DNA from 3 places in the Bradyrhizobium sp. LTSPM299 genome. Region 3 is predicted to be linked to each of the others. Evidence: predicted binding sites of a transcription regulator. Region 3 holds the regulator's gene; each other region holds the start of a gene.
What was found. Region 3 encodes LexA, which represses DNA repair genes until DNA is damaged. Its sites were predicted from a motif close to TGTTCNNNNTGTGTTCNG; they were not measured.
Positions count from the first base shown of each region.

Region 1: a site for LexA is predicted at 1,789-1,806, ahead of UP10_RS22955 (PA0069 family radical SAM protein). Genes of this name have one in related genera too.
Region 2: a site for LexA is predicted at 2,591-2,608, ahead of UP10_RS00335 (ImuA family protein). Genes of this name have one in related genera too.

Region 1 is NZ_JYMU01000048.1:56,055-61,425, forward strand. It holds gene UP10_RS46720 (RSP_7527 family protein) at 1-119, opposite strand, end outside; gene UP10_RS22945 (bifunctional helix-turn-helix transcriptional regulator/GNAT family N-acetyltransferase) at 116-1,039, opposite strand; gene UP10_RS22950 (glycosyltransferase) at 1,097-1,666, opposite strand; gene UP10_RS22955 (PA0069 family radical SAM protein) at 1,828-3,006, shown strand; gene UP10_RS22960 (VOC family protein) at 3,132-3,581, shown strand; gene rnhB (ribonuclease HII) at 3,651-4,385, shown strand; gene UP10_RS22970 (glycosyltransferase family 39 protein) at 4,644-5,371, shown strand, end outside.
Region 2 is NZ_JYMU01000005.1:33,527-38,897, forward strand. It holds gene UP10_RS00325 (inorganic phosphate transporter) at 1-540, opposite strand, end outside; gene UP10_RS00330 (UdgX family uracil-DNA binding protein) at 971-2,410, opposite strand; gene UP10_RS00335 (ImuA family protein) at 2,680-3,492, shown strand; gene UP10_RS00340 (Y-family DNA polymerase) at 3,383-5,134, shown strand; gene UP10_RS00345 (error-prone DNA polymerase) at 5,155-5,371, shown strand, end outside.
Region 3 is NZ_JYMU01000031.1:62,083-67,453, reverse strand. It holds gene UP10_RS17830 (HAD family hydrolase) at 156-782, shown strand; gene UP10_RS17825 (molybdopterin molybdotransferase MoeA) at 810-2,021, shown strand; gene lexA (transcriptional repressor LexA) at 2,240-2,944, shown strand; gene UP10_RS17815 (hypothetical protein) at 3,108-3,536, shown strand; gene UP10_RS17810 (hypothetical protein) at 3,685-3,903, shown strand; gene UP10_RS44350 (hypothetical protein) at 4,081-4,281, shown strand; gene UP10_RS42105 (hypothetical protein) at 4,314-4,934, opposite strand.

The DNA of each region.
Region 1 (5,371 bases), on a different contig from region 3:
CACACCGTCCGAACGGCGTTACGGTACGCCTCGGCGCGCAGCGCGTGAGCGCGCCGCGTATAGAAAGTGATGAGCTCCGCCGTCACGCGCCGCGCGGCTTCGCGGCGCTGCGGCTTCACAGCTCCATCTCCCAGGTTTCGCCGACCAGGTCGACGCCAAAGCTGTGATGCTTCTCTTCCTTGACCTGGCGGAAGCCGGCGCGGGCGTAGATGCCGCGCGCGGCGAGCAGGATGCTCTGGGTCCACAGCGTCATCCGCGTGTAGCCATTGTCGCGCGCGGTGCGGATGCATTGCTCGACCAGCGCGCGTCCGACGCCGAGCCCGCGCGCCTTCTCCTCCACCAGCAACAGGCGCAGTTTGGCGACGCCTTCGCCGCCGTTGACCAGGAAGATCGATCCGACCGGCTCGCCGTCGACCTCGGCGATCCAGCAATGCTCGCGCGCCGGATCGAACGACCGGATGAACTGCGCGCAGATCTCCGCCACGAGCGCCTCGTAGCTGATGTCCCAGCCATATTCCTCGGCATAGGCGCGTCCCTGCCGCGAGATCACCCAGCCGATGTCGCCGACGCGGTGGCTGCGCAGCAGGAAGCCGGCCGGCTTTGAGGCCGGCGGCTCCAGCATCCGCTCGATCGTGCCCATCGCGCGCACCACGGCCGTGCGGCTTTCGCCGTCGAGGCTGTCGAGCATCGCGGCGACCTCGTCATGCGAACTGCGGTTGAGCTTGGCAAAAGTCTGCCGCCCCTTGGCGGTGAGGTTGAGCCGGACCTGCCGCCGGTCGGTCGGCAGCGGCTTGCGGGCGATCAGCCCGTCGTCGTCGAATTTCTGGACGATGCGGCTGAGATAGCCGGCGTCGAGGCCGAGCTCGATCCCGATATCGCGGGCGGCTGCATCCTCGCGATGGGCGAGTTCGTACAGCACCCGCGCCTCGCTCAGCGAAAACGGGCTCTGCAGCAGATGCTGGTCGAGCACGCCGAGCTTGCGGGTGTAGAAACGGTTGAAGCCGCGGACCGCGGCGACCTGGTCCTCGGGATCGGTCATGGTGCATCTCTGATATTTGCCATTGTCAAATAATTATTTGACTTTAGCAAGTATCGTTTATGCAACCATGATCCGGCTGCGCAGCATGGTGCGGGAGGAGCGGCCGAGCCGGCGGAGCAGACGCGCCTCGGAGCGGCTGCTCTCCGGCCGGTAGCCGCCGAGCCGCTCGTAATGGTCGCGCGCGATCAGGAGGCCCTGCTCGGCGGAGGGCCCCGCGATCATCCGGGCGACGAATTTGAGGCCGTCGCGCAGGCTGGAATCGGTGTAGGGCGAGCGGGTGTAGCGGAAGATGCCGGCGCGATCCTTGCCGCTCGCCGCCACGATCTGGATGAATTGCGTGGTCTCCTCGATCCAGCCCGGGTCGAGCACCGCGCCCGGATGCAGGAACATCAACCAGGGCGAGCGGGCCTGCCTGGCGCCAGCGGCGAGCGCTGCGGCGCGGGTGCCCTCGAAACGCAGGAAGCGGCAGCCGGCCACATCGGCCACGCGCTCCATCACGTCGGTATTGGTGCGATCGACCAGCAGCACCTCGCGGATGATTCCCGCAGCCGCGCCCGGCACCAGCGCCGCCAAGGTCGCGACCGCGGTGCGCTCGACGCCGTCGGTCGGAATGATCACGCTCAGCATGATTGAGGCTTCGTTGGCTCAAACGGTTGCAAAATCGCGCTGTGTTATCACCTTGTCATTTTCAAAGCAGCCTTTTCGCCTGCAGATTTTTACAGCACTGTTTTGTGGATTTCTTCTGCGCTTGTTCTTGCTTTGTTCTCGCACTGTGTTAGCTTCAGAACATGAGCCGAGCATCCTCTCATGCCCTCAAGCACCCGCCGGTAACGGCGCCCTCCGATAACCCGGCGGGTGCAGCTTCTCCTTTTCCCACCCCGTTTCCCGAACTTGCAGTCGCGATCGAAGGCGAACGGCGACGCGGCCGCGGCGCGCAGTCCAACGCCAGCGGCCGCTACGAGGCCGAGGCGAGGGTCGCCTTCGACGACGGCTGGCAGAGTCTCGAAGAGCTGCCGCCGTTCAAGACCACGGTTACGATCGATACCTCGCGCAAGGTGATCACCCGCAACGAGTCGCCCGACATCGGCTTCGACCGTTCGATCAATCCCTATCGCGGCTGCGAGCATGGCTGCGTCTATTGTTTCGCGCGGCCGACCCACGCCTATCTCGGCCTGTCGCCGGGTCTCGATTTCGAAACCAAATTGCTTGCCAAGCCCGACGCGCCGGAGCTGCTCGAGAAGGAGTTGGCGGCGCTCGATTACGAGGCGCGGATGATCGCGATCGGCACCAACACCGATCCCTATCAGCCGATCGAGCGTGAGCGGAAAATCATGCGCGGCATTCTCGAGGTGCTGGAGCGCGCCGGCCATCCGGTCGGCATCGTGACCAAGTCGGCGCTGGTGACGCGCGACATCGATATCCTGGCGCGGATGGCCAAGCGCAACCTGGTCAAGGTCGCGCTGTCGGTGACGACGCTCGACCCGAAGCTGGCGCGCACCATGGAGCCGCGCGCGTCGAGCCCGCCGAAGCGCCTCGAGGCGATCAAGCGCCTCGCCGACGCCGGCATCCCGGCGACCGTGATGGTTGCGCCCGTGATCCCGGCGCTGAACGACTCCGAGATCGAGCGCATCCTCGATGCCGCCGCCCATGCCGGCGCAAAAGAGGCGAGCTATGTGCTGCTCCGCCTGCCGCTCGAGGTGCGCGATTTGTTTCGCGAATGGCTGATGGCGAACTATCCCGACCGCTATCGCCACGTCTTCACGCTGATCCGCGACATGCGCGGCGGCCGCGACTACGACTCTCAATGGGGCACCCGGATGAAAGGCACCGGCCCGATGGCCTGGATGATCGGCCGCCGCTTCGAGATCGCCTGCGAAAAGCTCGGGCTGAACAAGCGGCGGACCAAGCTGACCACCGACCATTTTGCCAAGCCGAAGCGCAACGGGCAGCAGCTGAGTTTGTTTTAGGTGCTAAGATCGGTAGCCCGGATGAAGCGAAGCGAAATCCGGGAAGGTCTCTCTGTGGAGGTGCTTTCCCGGATTGCGCTTCGCTCCATCCGGGCTACGAAGAAGTCGCATGAGTGAGTGTCACGATGAGTAACGCCACCCCAACCCCACGCTTCACCGTCCTCACGCTCGGCGTCGCCGACATGCGCGCCAGCATCGCCTTCTATGAATCGCTCGGCTTCACCAGGAAGATGCGCGCGACCGGCGAGGAGGTTGCCTTCTTCGACACCGGCGGCACCGTGCTCGGACTGTTCCCATGGCATCTGCTTGCGGCCGACGCCGCACTTCCCGATCAGCCACGTCCGGCGGCGTTCCGCGGCGTCGCGATCGCGTGGAACTGCCGCGACGATGCCGAGGTCGATATCGTGATGGCGTTCGCGCTCTCGAAGGGGGCCAAGCTGTTGAACCCGGCACAGCCCACGAGCTACGGCGGCTACTGCGGTTATTTCGCCGATCCGGACGGCCACGCCTGGGAAGTTGTACGCGCACCGGGCTTTGAGGTCGGTGACGACAGGCGGGTGTCGCTGCCCGACTAGCTTTGAATAGCGGGGAGGGGCGGCAGGTTCCCGGTTGCGCCGCGCGTCATGCTTGATCACCATCCCCGCATGATTCGGGACAAATCCAAGAAGAAGCCTGAGAAGCGCGTGGTCGTCGTGACGCGGCCGAGTTTTCGGCGCGAGCGCGCGCTGATCAAGCGCGGCGTCTGGCCGATCGCTGGCTGCGACGAGGCCGGGCGCGGCCCGCTGGCCGGCCCCGTGGTCGCCGCCGCCGTGGTGCTGGATCCCAACCGCATTCCAAAAGGCATCGACGATTCGAAGCGGTTGACCGCCGAACGCCGCGAGGAATTGTTCGAGGAGATCTGCGCAACCGCAGCCTTCTCGGTCGTGGTGGCCTCGCGCGCACGGATCGACCGCGACAATATTTTACGCGCTTCGCTGTGGGCGCTGGCGCGCGCTGTCCATGCGCTGCCGGAGACGCCGAAGCACGTGTTCGTCGACGGCCGCGACAAGCTCGCCACGCCCTGCGACTGCGAGGCCGTGATCGGCGGCGACGGCCTGGTGCTGTCGATCGCGGCCGCCTCGATCATCGCCAAGGTGACGCGCGACCGCCTGATGTGCGCGCTGGCGCTGGACTGTCCCGGCTACGGTTTCGAGCAGCACAAGGGCTACGGCGTCCCCGAGCACCTCGCGGCGCTGGACCGGCTCGGCCCCAGCGCCCATCACCGCACCTTCTTTGCCCCCGTCGTCGCGGCGCGGCTGAAGCATTTCCCAGCGACGGTCGAGCCCGACCTGTTCACGGGGGGCGTGGACAGCGAAGCCGCAGCATCCGAGGCGGCGTAGCGCGCGGCTCTGCCGCCCCAACCTCCGCTGTCATCGCCCGGCTCGTCCGGGCGACCCAGTATTCCAGAGACAGTTGTGCTCCTGCCGAGCCGCCGCGGCGTACCGGGTGCCCCGCTTGAAGCGGGGCATGACAGTGGAATTTGACTTTGCAGCGCGGGCACACTCTACCCCGGTTGCGTCCGTCGCGGCCCGCGACTATCAAATCCCTCGGATCGGATTGCGCCGCTGACACGGTGGCTGGGGCTTTTCAGGCGTTTCATGCGGTTTACCTCCCTGGTTGTCGAACTGATCCGCGCCCGGCCACTGCTGGTGGTCTGGATCGTGGTGCTGGCGCAGGCGGCGATCTGGCTGTTGCTGCCGCTGATCTTCTACGGCAGTCCGCCCGGCGACCTCGCCGGTGTGCTGGCGTTCGGCCGCGAATATCAGGTCGGCACCGACATGGGGCCGCCGCTGTCGTTCTGGCTTGCCGACATCGCCTTCCGCGCCGCCGGCAACCATGTGTTCGGCGTCTATCTGCTGGCGCAAATCTGCGCGGTCGCGACCTTCATCGCCTTCTACCGGTTGGCGCGCGCCATTGTCGGCGGCCCGCAGGCTGTGCTCGCGGTGCTGCTGTCGATGACGGTGGTCGTGTTCTCCTCGCCGAGCGTCGAGTTCGGCCCGCTGATCCTGGCGCGGCCGCTCTGGGCGCTGCTGCTGCTGCATTCCTGGCAGTTGATCGGGCAGAATCGGCGCAGCGCCTGGTTCGCCTGGTCGATCGATTGCGGCCTGCTGCTGCTGACGACGCCGGCGGCGATCGGCCTGATCCTCCTGGTCGCGGGTTTCGCGGTCGCAACGCCGCGCGGGCGGCGGATGCTGATGTCGGTCGATCCGCTCTACGCGCTGCTCGTCATCCTCGTGCTCGCGCTGCCCTATCTGATCTGGCTGATCCGCGCCGATGTGCTGGCGCTGCCGCCGCTGCCCGCGATCGCGGCCCTCGGTGCCCGCGC
Region 2 (5,371 bases), on a different contig from region 3:
CATGATCGATCCGATCAGGGTGTGCGAGCTCGAGGCCGGCAGCCCGAGCCACCAGGTGCCGAGGTTCCAGATGATGGCGGCGATCAACAGCGCGAACACCATCGCGAAGCCCGCGCTCGAGCCAACCTGCAGGATCAGTTCGACCGGAAGCAGCGAGACGATGCCGAACGCGACCGCGCCAGAGGAGAGCAGCACGCCGAACAGGTTGAACATGCCCGACCAGACCACGGCGATGTGTGCCGGCAGCGAGCGGGTGTAGATCACGGTGGCGACCGCATTGGCGGTGTCGTGGAAGCCGTTGACGAATTCGAAGCCGAGCGCGATCAGCAGGGCAACGAACAGCATGAGATAGGGCAGCAACGACGTGACGCGCGTGCCGGTGGCATCGACGTCGGCATAAATGCTGTAGGCGACGAACAACAGGGCGGCCGCGACCACTCCCAAATAGATTACGCCGGTCAATGGATGAAAGCCCTTGTCGAGCTCCGGGCCTTTTTTCAAGGCGGGCTCGATCGAGCCGGGTAACGCCATATCGCTCATGGTAAACTCCTGTCCCAATGGCCCCGACTTTGATCGATGCATGTGACAGGCAATTGAAATCCGGCCGGTAAAAGCGATCCGTCCCCAGTTTGCGACCCGTTTTTGTGCAGTGCAGCTGAATGGCCGGCCCTTGGAGGCTCCGGACGGCAATCGTCAGCAACGAACGCTGCCGATCTCTGGGAATTTGAGTTGGAGGGCCGCCAGGTCGAGGTCGCGCGCCGCACGATTGGGGCTAGTCGAATCGTGCAGCGCGCCGACCTCAGGGAACGTCATGGCGTGAACATGACGCCCAATGCCTGCGGAACACGTGACCGTACCACAGATCAATTCAAGGTTGTAGGTGTTTATCAACTGTTTCAATGCATTTCACATCAACGTGTTGCTGGAATTCCAGTGACGTGTTGCCGTAGTCCCACAGGCTTGCGGGAACTCAGGCGGCGTGTGCCGAGCGGCGCAACAAGGAGCCTGCGATTTTCAGGTCGTCGACAAATCGCTGGTATTCCCGTGCCTTGGCATCTTCGTCCGGCAACCGCAGCAGATAGGATGGATGCACGGTGACCAGCACCTTGGTGCCGTCGTGATCGATCAGGCGGCCACGGTTCTTGTTCACCGGTGTGATCTTGCCGAACACGCTTTGGGCGGCGGTGGCGCCGAGCGCCACCACGAGTTCCGGCTGGATCGCGGCAAGTTCACGCTCGTACCATTGCCGGCAGGCGCGGATTTCGGGTGTGTTCGGCTTCTGGTGCAGCCGGATCTTGCCGCGCGGCACGAATTTGAAATGCTTCACCGCGTTGGTGACGTAGACCTTGGCCCGCGCGATCCCGGCGTCCGCCAGCGCGCGATCGAGCATCTCGCCGGCCGGGCCGACGAACGGCCTGCCGGCCAAATCTTCCTTGTCGCCGGGCTGCTCGCCGACCAGCATGACCGAGGCGGTTTGCGGACCTTCGCCGAACACGGTCCGGGTGGCGTCCTTCCAGAGCGGGCAGGCGCGGCAGCCGGCGGCCTGTTCGCGCAACGCCGCGATCGTGTCGTGAGCATCTCCGCGGACCATCGGCGTGTCCTGCTGTCGCTCGGGTGTGTGCGGTTCGCTCGCCACGTTCTTGATGAAGCCACCCGTCATCCGCATTGCGTCTTCGAGTAAAGGCCTAATGATCGAGTCCTCGGGCAGGTTCCTCCAATAGGAGTGCTGTGCCTCCATCACCTTCAGCCGCGCCGGATTGAAGATGCCGGTGTAATGACGTCGCCACGTTTCCTCGAGCCGGTCCTCCGCCGGCACCTCGGATTTGTCGATGCCTGACGTGATCGAGATCGCGTGGCCATCCCAATGCGCTGACACGTCGGGGGTCAGGATCGACCACGGCATGTCGGCGAAGCGGCTGGCGAAGAAGGGCGCGGCGGCCTCGACGATGCGATGCTCGGGCTCGAACCAGGCGACGTAACGCGCCTTCTGCTCGCGGCCGATTTCACGGAAGCGGAGATGCGCGTGCATCCGGTCGATGTCGCGATAGACCGCGCGCGCCATCGCATTGACCTCGGCGACATCAAGGTCGGTCGTGGTGCCGAGCAGATCGTGATGGCTGCGCAGCCGCCATAACAGGCGATAAAGCAGGGCGAAACGGTCGCCATTGCGATGCAGGATCGCGGTCCTTGCCAGCTTGACGAATGTGGCTGACACGTTGAAGGCCGCATGCGGCGCATCGGGCAGGTCGTTCGCGCTGAATCCGTTCACGCTGGATGCCGCGAATAGTTCGGCCGCATTGCGCACCGTCCACGTGACATCAGCCGGCTTCACGTCATTCAATGCCAATCGCCGCGCGGCTTTGCGCCAGCCGTCGAAATCGGTGTCGTTGTCGAGCATCATGATGTGCATGCGATTTGCTCCGTTTCCGTCATGCCGCCGCTATTTCAGGGTTCACGCGCCTGGTGAGGCGTGGAAGCGGCGGGCGGGGCAGCGCCCCGTTCCTGACCGTTCCTGAATCCCCTTGATTCCACTGATGAATCGGAGAGCCCACCAATCCGATTGACTCTGCCGGTTCTGTTAGCTTTATATTAGAACATATCATGAACAAATGAGCCAGCGTGGTTCTCTGTTCAGAACCAGTGACGGCTTCAAATTTTGGTTGGGAAGGAGCGGCGCATATGAACGGCGCACGCACGGGTACGCTTGCGTCCTTGCGCGGCAGCATCGCGCGCATCGAGGCGCCATCGGATGCGACGATGCCGAACCGCGTCGCGCTCGGACACACGAGCGTGGATGCGATGCTGCGCGGCGGGCTTGCGTCAGCCGTGCTGCATGAGGTGTTCGCAAGCGGCCATCAAAGCGGTGCCGCGACCGGCTTCGTTGCAGGGCTTGCCGGACGGCTGTCGCCGCGCAAACCGCTGGTCTGGATGCGGCAGGATTTTTCCGACCGCGAAAGTGGCGCGCTGTCGATGAGCGGGCTCGCCGAACTCGGCCTCGATCCGCGGCTGCTGGTCACGGTGCGCGCCGCCGATGTCGACAGCGGCTTGCGCACCGCCGCCGACGCGCTGGCCTGCGACGCGCTGGGCGCGGTGGTGCTGGAGGTCTGGGGCGATGCGCGCCAGCTCGATCTCGTCGCCAGCCGCAAATTGACATTGGCCGCGCAAGCCTCCGGCGTCACCGCGCTGGTGCTGCGGATTGCGGCGACGCCAATTCCCTCGACCGCGGAGACGCGCTGGATCGTGCGCGCGGCGCATTCACCGCCGGGCTCGGCCGCGAGTGCCTCAATGCCTGCGGCGCCCTGGGGCGCGCCGCGGTTCGATGCCGAGCTGGTGCGCAATCGTCATGGCCCGGTCGGGCGATGGATCATGGAATGGAAATGTGATGAGTGCCAATTCAGTGAACCGTCGGCGCATCCTCAGCCTATGGCTGCCACGCCTGCCCATCGACCGCATCACGCGCAGGTTGGCGCAGAGCAGCGTCTCGCGAGCTGATGCGCGGGAGGTGTTAGGGCTCCCTCTCCCGCTTGCGGGGGAGGGTTGGGGTGGGGGTTTCTCCACGAGTCACACTCTTCGTGAGGAGAGAGCCCCCACCCGGATCGCATCTGGCGATGCGATCCGGCCTCCCCCGCAAGCGGGAGAGGCGAAACAAGAAATCCCCAGCGTCGTCGTCGCAAAGGACCACAACGCCATCCTGCTGCAGTCTATCGACGAGGCCGCGGTGCGTGCGGGGCTCTCGATCGGGCTGCCGCTCGCCAATGCGCGCGCGATCTGTCCGGAGCTGACGGTTTACGACGCCGATCCCGCCGCCGATGCGAAGACGCTGAACGACATCGCCGACTGGTGCGACCGCTTCACGCCGCTGGTGGCGCTGGATCCCCCTTATGGGTTGTTCCTCGACATTACCGGCTGCGCGCATCTGTTCGGCGGCGAGCGCGCGCTGCTGCAGATCGCGACGAACGCGCTGAGCCAGCGCGGTTTTGCGGTCAGCGCCGCAATCGCTGGCACCTCGATCGCGGCGCGCACGCTGACGCGGCACACCTCGGGCAAGATCGTCACCGCCGGCGAGGAAGCCCACGCCATCGGCCCGCTGCTGGTCGCAGCGCTCGGCGCCGGCGAGGCTGTTACCACCGGGCTTCGCCGCGCCGGGTTGAAAACCATCGGCGATGTCGCCGCGCGCGCGCCGCACGAGATCTCGGCGCGGTTCGGCGCAGCCTTCACGACGCTGCTCAGCCACGCGCTCGGGCAGGGCGATGCCCCGATCAGTCCGCGCAAGCCGCTGCCCGATTACATCGTGGAGAAACGTTTCGCCGAGCCCGTCACCACCGACAGCGTGATCACGCTGACGCTGCAAAACCTCGCCCGCACGCTGGTGACGGCGATGGACAGACAGGGCAAGGGCGCGCGGCAACTGGAGGCGAGCTTCTTCCGCACCGACGGCGCGGTACGCAGCATCGCGGTCGAGGCCGGGCGTCCGGTCACCAGGCCCGAGATGATCGACCGCCTGTTCCGCGAACGGCTCGAAAGCTTAAACGATCCCCTCGATCCCGGCTTCGGCTTCGATCTTATTCGCCTCGCCGCAGGGCGTACCGAGATCGTGGTGCAGCAGCAGCGCGATCTCGACGCGTCAGTGCATGACAATGACGAGATATCCGCGCTGATCGACCGCATCGCCGCCCGCATCGGCGGAAAACGCGTGGTCGTGCATCTGCCGCTGCAGAGCCACATCCCCGAACGATCAGCGCTCGCCGTCCCGGCGCAGCATCATCTTGCCGCCGCCGCGCAAGCCGCCTGGCCGGAGCGGATCGCGGGCGAGCCGCCGCTGCGTCCCTTGCGGCTGTTCGACCGGCCGGAGCTGATCAATGTGCCATTCGCGACCGTACCCGACGGTCCGCCGCATCAATTCACCTGGCGGCGCGCGCAGCATGAGGTTGTCAGGGTCGAAGGCCCCGAGCGCATCGCGATGGAATGGTGGAAGCAGGACGGTCAATCGCTGACACGGGATTATTTCCGCGTCGAGGACGCCGCGGGCCAGCGCTTCTGGATCTTTCGCGATGGCCTTTATGAGAGCGAGCTGAGAGACGAGGCGGGCAAGCCCGTTCCGGCCAAATGGTATGTGCACGGGTTGTTCGCATGAGCATGCCAGGAATTCAGCTGATGCCCGACTATGCCGAGATCGGCATCACCAGCAATTTCTCCTTCCTGCGCGGCGGCTCCGATCCGCGCGCCTATGTGCATGAGGCGAGCCGGCTTCGTATTCCCGTGATCGGGATCGCCGATCACAACACGCTGGCCGGTGTGGTGCGCGCCTGGAAGGAGCTCGACAATTCCGAGGTCGAGCATCCGCCAAAACTCCTGATCGGTACCCGCATCG
Region 3 (5,371 bases):
CGGGCTTGACCCGGGACCCAACCACAAATGCCGATTGTCGCGCGCCGCTGGGGCTACAGCTTTTTCGACAACACAACCCTGTAGTTATGGATCCCGGCTTTCGCCGGGACGACAGCGTTGATGTTGCGCACAAATTCTCGTACACCGTTCCCGCAATGACCTCCTCCCTTTCCCCCAATTCCGTCGACGTGCTGCTGTTCGATATCGGCCGCGTCGTGCTCGACATCAGCTTCGACGAAGTGATGGCGCGCTGGGCGCAGCACGCCGGCTGTGCGCCCGCCGTCCTCGCAAAACGTTTCGTCGTCGACGACAGTTTCAAGCATCACGAGATCGGTCGGATCGACGACGCGGCGTTTTTCGCGAACCTGCGGAGCTCGCTGGGTGTCGACCTCACCGACGCGCAGTTCCTCGAGGGCTGGAACGCGATCTTCACCGGCGAGATGGTGGGCATCCGCCCCCTGCTCGCGAACGCCGCGAAGCGGATGCCGCTCTATGCGTTTTCCAACACCAACCCGGCCCACATCGCGCATTTCTCGGCCGCCTATGCCGACCTGCTCAGTCACTTCAGGACCGTCTTCCTGTCGTCGACGATCGGCTTAAGGAAACCCGACGCCGAGGCCTATGATCATGTGGTAAAAGCGATCGGCGTGCCGGCGTCGCGGATCCTGTTCTTCGACGACTCGGCTGCCAATATCGAAGGCGCGCGGGCGCGCGGCCTTCAGGCCATCCACGTGACATCGACGGATGACGTGGCAAGGGCGCTGACCGCACTTGGAATTTGAAGACTCGGACTTTGAGGAGCTTTGCCCGTGGCCCTGATGCCGGTTGCCGATGCCCTCGCCGCCATCCTCGCGGGCGCCGACCCGCTGCCCGAGGAGATGGTGGCGCTCGATGCCGCCTATCACCGCACGCTGGCGCGCGATATCGCGGCGCGGCGCACCCAGCCGCCGCAGCCGATGTCGGCGATGGACGGCTATGCGGTGCGCGCAGCCGATGCGGCCAACCTGTCGGCCCGGCTCAAGGTGATCGGCGAGGTCGCGGCCGGCCGGCCGTTCGCGCGGACGGTCGGCGCCGGCGAAGCGGTGCGGATTTTTACCGGCGGCGTGATCCCCGACGGCGCCGACGCGATCATCATCCAGGAAGACACCCGCACCGACGGCGACCACATCACCATCACCGAGGCGGCCGCCAAAGGACGACATATCCGCGCGGCCGGCGTGGATTTCCACGAGGGCGATGTGCTGCTGGCAGGCGGCAGTCTGCTGGCCGACCGCGCGCTGTCGCTTGCGGCTGCGATGAACTATCCGGAGCTGCCGGTGTGCCGCCGTCCGAAGGTGGCGGTGCTGGCGACCGGCGATGAACTCGTAATGCCCGGCTCCCGCCCCGGCCCCGGCCAGATCGTCTATTCCAACGGCTATGCGCTGCGGGCGCTGGCCCGCGCCGAGGGTGCCGAGACCGTCGATCTCGGAATCGCGGCCGACACTGTGGCGTCGACGACCGCGGGGATCCGCCGCGCGCGTGACGTCGGGGCCGACATCCTGATCACCACCGGCGGCGCCTCGGTCGGCGACCACGACCTGGTCAAGCAGTCGCTGGAGGCCGAGGGCGTCAATATGGCGTTCTGGCGGATCGCGATGCGGCCGGGCAAACCGATGATGCACGGGCGTCTCGGGGGAATGCGGGTGATCGGCCTGCCCGGCAATCCAGTGTCGTCCTATGTGTGCGCCTTCCTGTTTCTGGTGCCGCTGATTCGCAGCCTGTGCGGCCGCAAGACGGTTCATCATGTCCGCGAGCGCGCCCTGCTCGGCCGCGATCTCGCCGCCAACGACCAGCGCGAGGATTATCTGCGCGCGCGGCTCGAGCAGCGCGACAACGGCACGCTGATCGCAACGCCGGTCACGCAGCAGGACAGTTCGCTGTTGGGAAATCTCGCTGCGGCACGGGCACTTCTGATCCGCCCGCCGTTCGCGCCGGCCGCCGCCAAGGGCGCGGCGTGCGAGATCCTGACCATGCCGGAGTGAGGCCTTCGCGGTAGCCGCGCATCGGGAGTGCCAGTTACGTTCACCTGAAATTAAGTGGTTGCGGAACACATATCGAACATATAGTGTCCGTTCATGATTTGTTTCGAGTACTGGTGTCACCAAATGGGAGTCCGTCTCGGAGTTTCGCGCTCCCGAGGTCCGGCTTTCTTCTGAAGTCTCGGAATCGAACGACGCTACCAACCGGGGGAATGCTCGAGATGCTCACGCGCAAACAGTACGAACTTCTGCGTTTCATCAACGAACGTCTGAAAGAGGCCGGCGTGCCGCCCTCCTTCGACGAGATGAAGGACGCGCTCGACCTGCGCTCGAAATCCGGTATCCACCGCCTCATCACGGCCCTGGAAGAGCGCGGCTTCATCCGCCGCCTGCCCAACCGCGCCCGCGCGATCGAGGTGATCAAGCTTCCCGAGCTCTCCGGCGGCGGCGGCAATGGCCGGCGTGGCTTCACGCCAAGCGTCATCGAGGGCACGCTCGGCAAACGCTCGACCGCGCCGATGACGGCCGAGGAGGACGGCAACCGCCCGGTCGCAGTCCCCGTGATGGGCCGGATCGCGGCCGGTACCCCGATCGAGGCGCTGCAGACCCGCAGCCACACCATCAGCGTCCCGCCCGACATGCTCGGCTCCGGGGAGCACTACGCGCTGGAAGTGCGCGGCGACTCGATGGTCGAAGCCGGCATTCTCGACGGCGACATGGCGTTGATCCAGCGCAACGACACCGCCAACACCGGCGATATCGTGGTGGCGCTGATCGACGAAGAGGAAGCCACCCTGAAGCGCTTCCGCCGCCGCGGCGCCTCGATCGCGCTCGAGCCGGCCAACACCGCCTATGAAGTGCGCATCCTGCCGCCGAACCGGGTGCGGATCCAGGGCAAGCTGATCGGGCTCTATCGCAAGTACTGAGGCAGCAAACGCGCTGTAGCGCGTTTGTGATCGGAGTGCTCCACGGTCAGTCGTACAATCGCCCAGAAACGGGAAGAAGATCGTACGCTATCGTCCACTCTGGTAGAGGCCCTATGCCTCAAGGAGAGGCACGGGTCGCTACCTCGAAATGAGGAGCCATCCGATGTGTGACTATAGTCTGCACGCCGTGGCATCGCGCCCCGCCGTCGTCGGAGAGACGCTGATCACCACGACCTTCCGCGGCACGTCGACCCGCGGCTTTGCTTCGGAGCATGATCCCGCCGTTGCGGTGTGCATGCGTCCGGGCACCGAGCTCGCCTTCGCCGAGAACGTCCGCTACGACGGCCGCTGGCTCTGGACCCGGACGATCGGCTACCGCGTCGGCGTGTTCAACGAGGTCGAGCCCGACGTTCCCGATCGCCATCATGATGCGGTCGAATTCCCCGACGGCAACCGCTTGCTGGTGACCCAGCTCTGCGAAGGCCAGCGCGTCACCGTGCTGCAGCTGCCGGCGGTCGCGTCGACCGTCGAGCGCGAGCCCAAGGTCGTGGAGCGGCGGCCCTCCGTATTCGCGTCGCTGTTTTTGGGTTGAGACCATCATCGCCGCGGGATGAGCCTCCGCGCGGCGGGTGACCAAAGTCATTTCCAGCGACCCCGGACTTAGCGTTCCGGGGCGCATTTGTGGATTTGCGTCCAATGGCGCCTTGGCGCATCATCACGGTCCGACAAGGACACGCGCGGTGGTCGACAAGGTCACTTGGCAAAAGGCTGGACGCGTCACGGAGCCGGGCCGCTACATGTTCCGGTTCGGCTGGCTGACGGTGACGGCCGCCGACCTGAAGGTCTGGGAGCAGTTTCCCCAGGCCGCCTTCACCCTCGTCAAGATACCCGACGCTGATCCCGACGCGGCCGAGTACCACCTCGGTTTGTTCGAGCTGCCGACCGGGCCTTCGTCCTAACCCGACTAATCGTATGGGCAGCAGCCCAACTCGAGCAGCTAATCCTGCAAGGCATGTCGCGCGCCTGATAGGCGCGCCAATCCACCATCCAACTTCGAATCCCGGCTCGCTCCGCGAGATCGGCGACCTGTGCCCGTGCTCGGGCTTCCAACCATCTCAAAAACGAAAGGAGCTGCCATGAGCAGTCGTTTCACGAGTGCCAACAATCCTGGCCTCCGCGGGCAGGAACGCATGAAAGAACTCGCCGCCGAGGCGAGAGTATCGCCCATCCCGGTAAAAACGGATTTAGTCGTGCGCGAAAACAGAGCGGAAACACCGCGAAATTTCGCAGATGTGATCATTCGATCGCACCGAAGGAAGCTTGCGGCGCCTCAGTGAGGCACCGAAAATGCCGAAGCCGCTTGCTCCGCCTAATGCTTAGGTTTCTTTGGCTGTTGCGGCCGCTGCTGACGAGCCTTTTTGGCTTCTTGGCGTTCTTGGTGGCGCCGTTGCTGTCTGGTCTGCTTTGGTCGTGCTTCTGGTTCTTCCGCGGGCGCGGCTAAGGGTGTTAGTCTTGGGTATGGCTCCTGGCCTGTTGCGTAGACATGCACCTGATCGACCAGCTGGTTCCAGTTCAGTGTTGTGCTATTCGAGCAGCTTGCGAGAAGGGTAAGCAGCAAGGCGGTAAGCGCCCCGCCAGCCGACATCTTTTTCTTGATTGCGACGGCGAGCTCTGGCGAGGAAGCTTCGATCGTACTGACAACCTCGGCCTCTGGCTTCCCCTGCCGAGCTTCGTCCAGTGCGGTCTGCAGAACACGCAGGATCTCGATCGTTTCTTGCGGCGCATGAACGACGCGGATCGCGTTCTCAACGAAGTCAAATTTTCCGTCGACGACACGGGCTGGACGTCCGCACCTTTGACACTGGGTCACGTTGTTGATGAATGCTGCGCCTGTCGATTCTGTAGCGCCAAAATCATTGGAAATGAACACGAACCCGCAATTGGAGCAGCGGCTCGGAAGCGCACCGGACGTCTGCTTCAGGGTTGGCACGATTATCAGTGTTCCCTCGCTCAGGCCGCCTCAATGGGCGGCCCAAATCATACCACGGAAGGATCGGACGGGGGTCCAGCCTCCCCCGCGGGGCCTCGGGGATGCCCCGTAAACCAGCGACCCCCGCTGAGGGGGTCAGCGAGGGCCAATGCGGCTGGGGTTGGCGCGGGTTATGGGCTTAGCGCCGCTGGCAAGTTCACGCCTCTAAACCCCGGGAGTCGAGCCCAATGATTGGGCCGTCGCCTCCAATGCCGGCGTGTCAACCAGTTATCCCAGAAATCCACAGGCGCCCGACGCCAGGCTCAAAGACAAGCGGGCATCGAATTTGCTTCGATACCATCGGTTCGCACCGGGAGAAGGACGTAATCGGACGAGGCAGGCGACCAGCTTCGCTCCAAGAACGGCTCGCTGCATTTGCACGGCTAAACCGAGAAGCT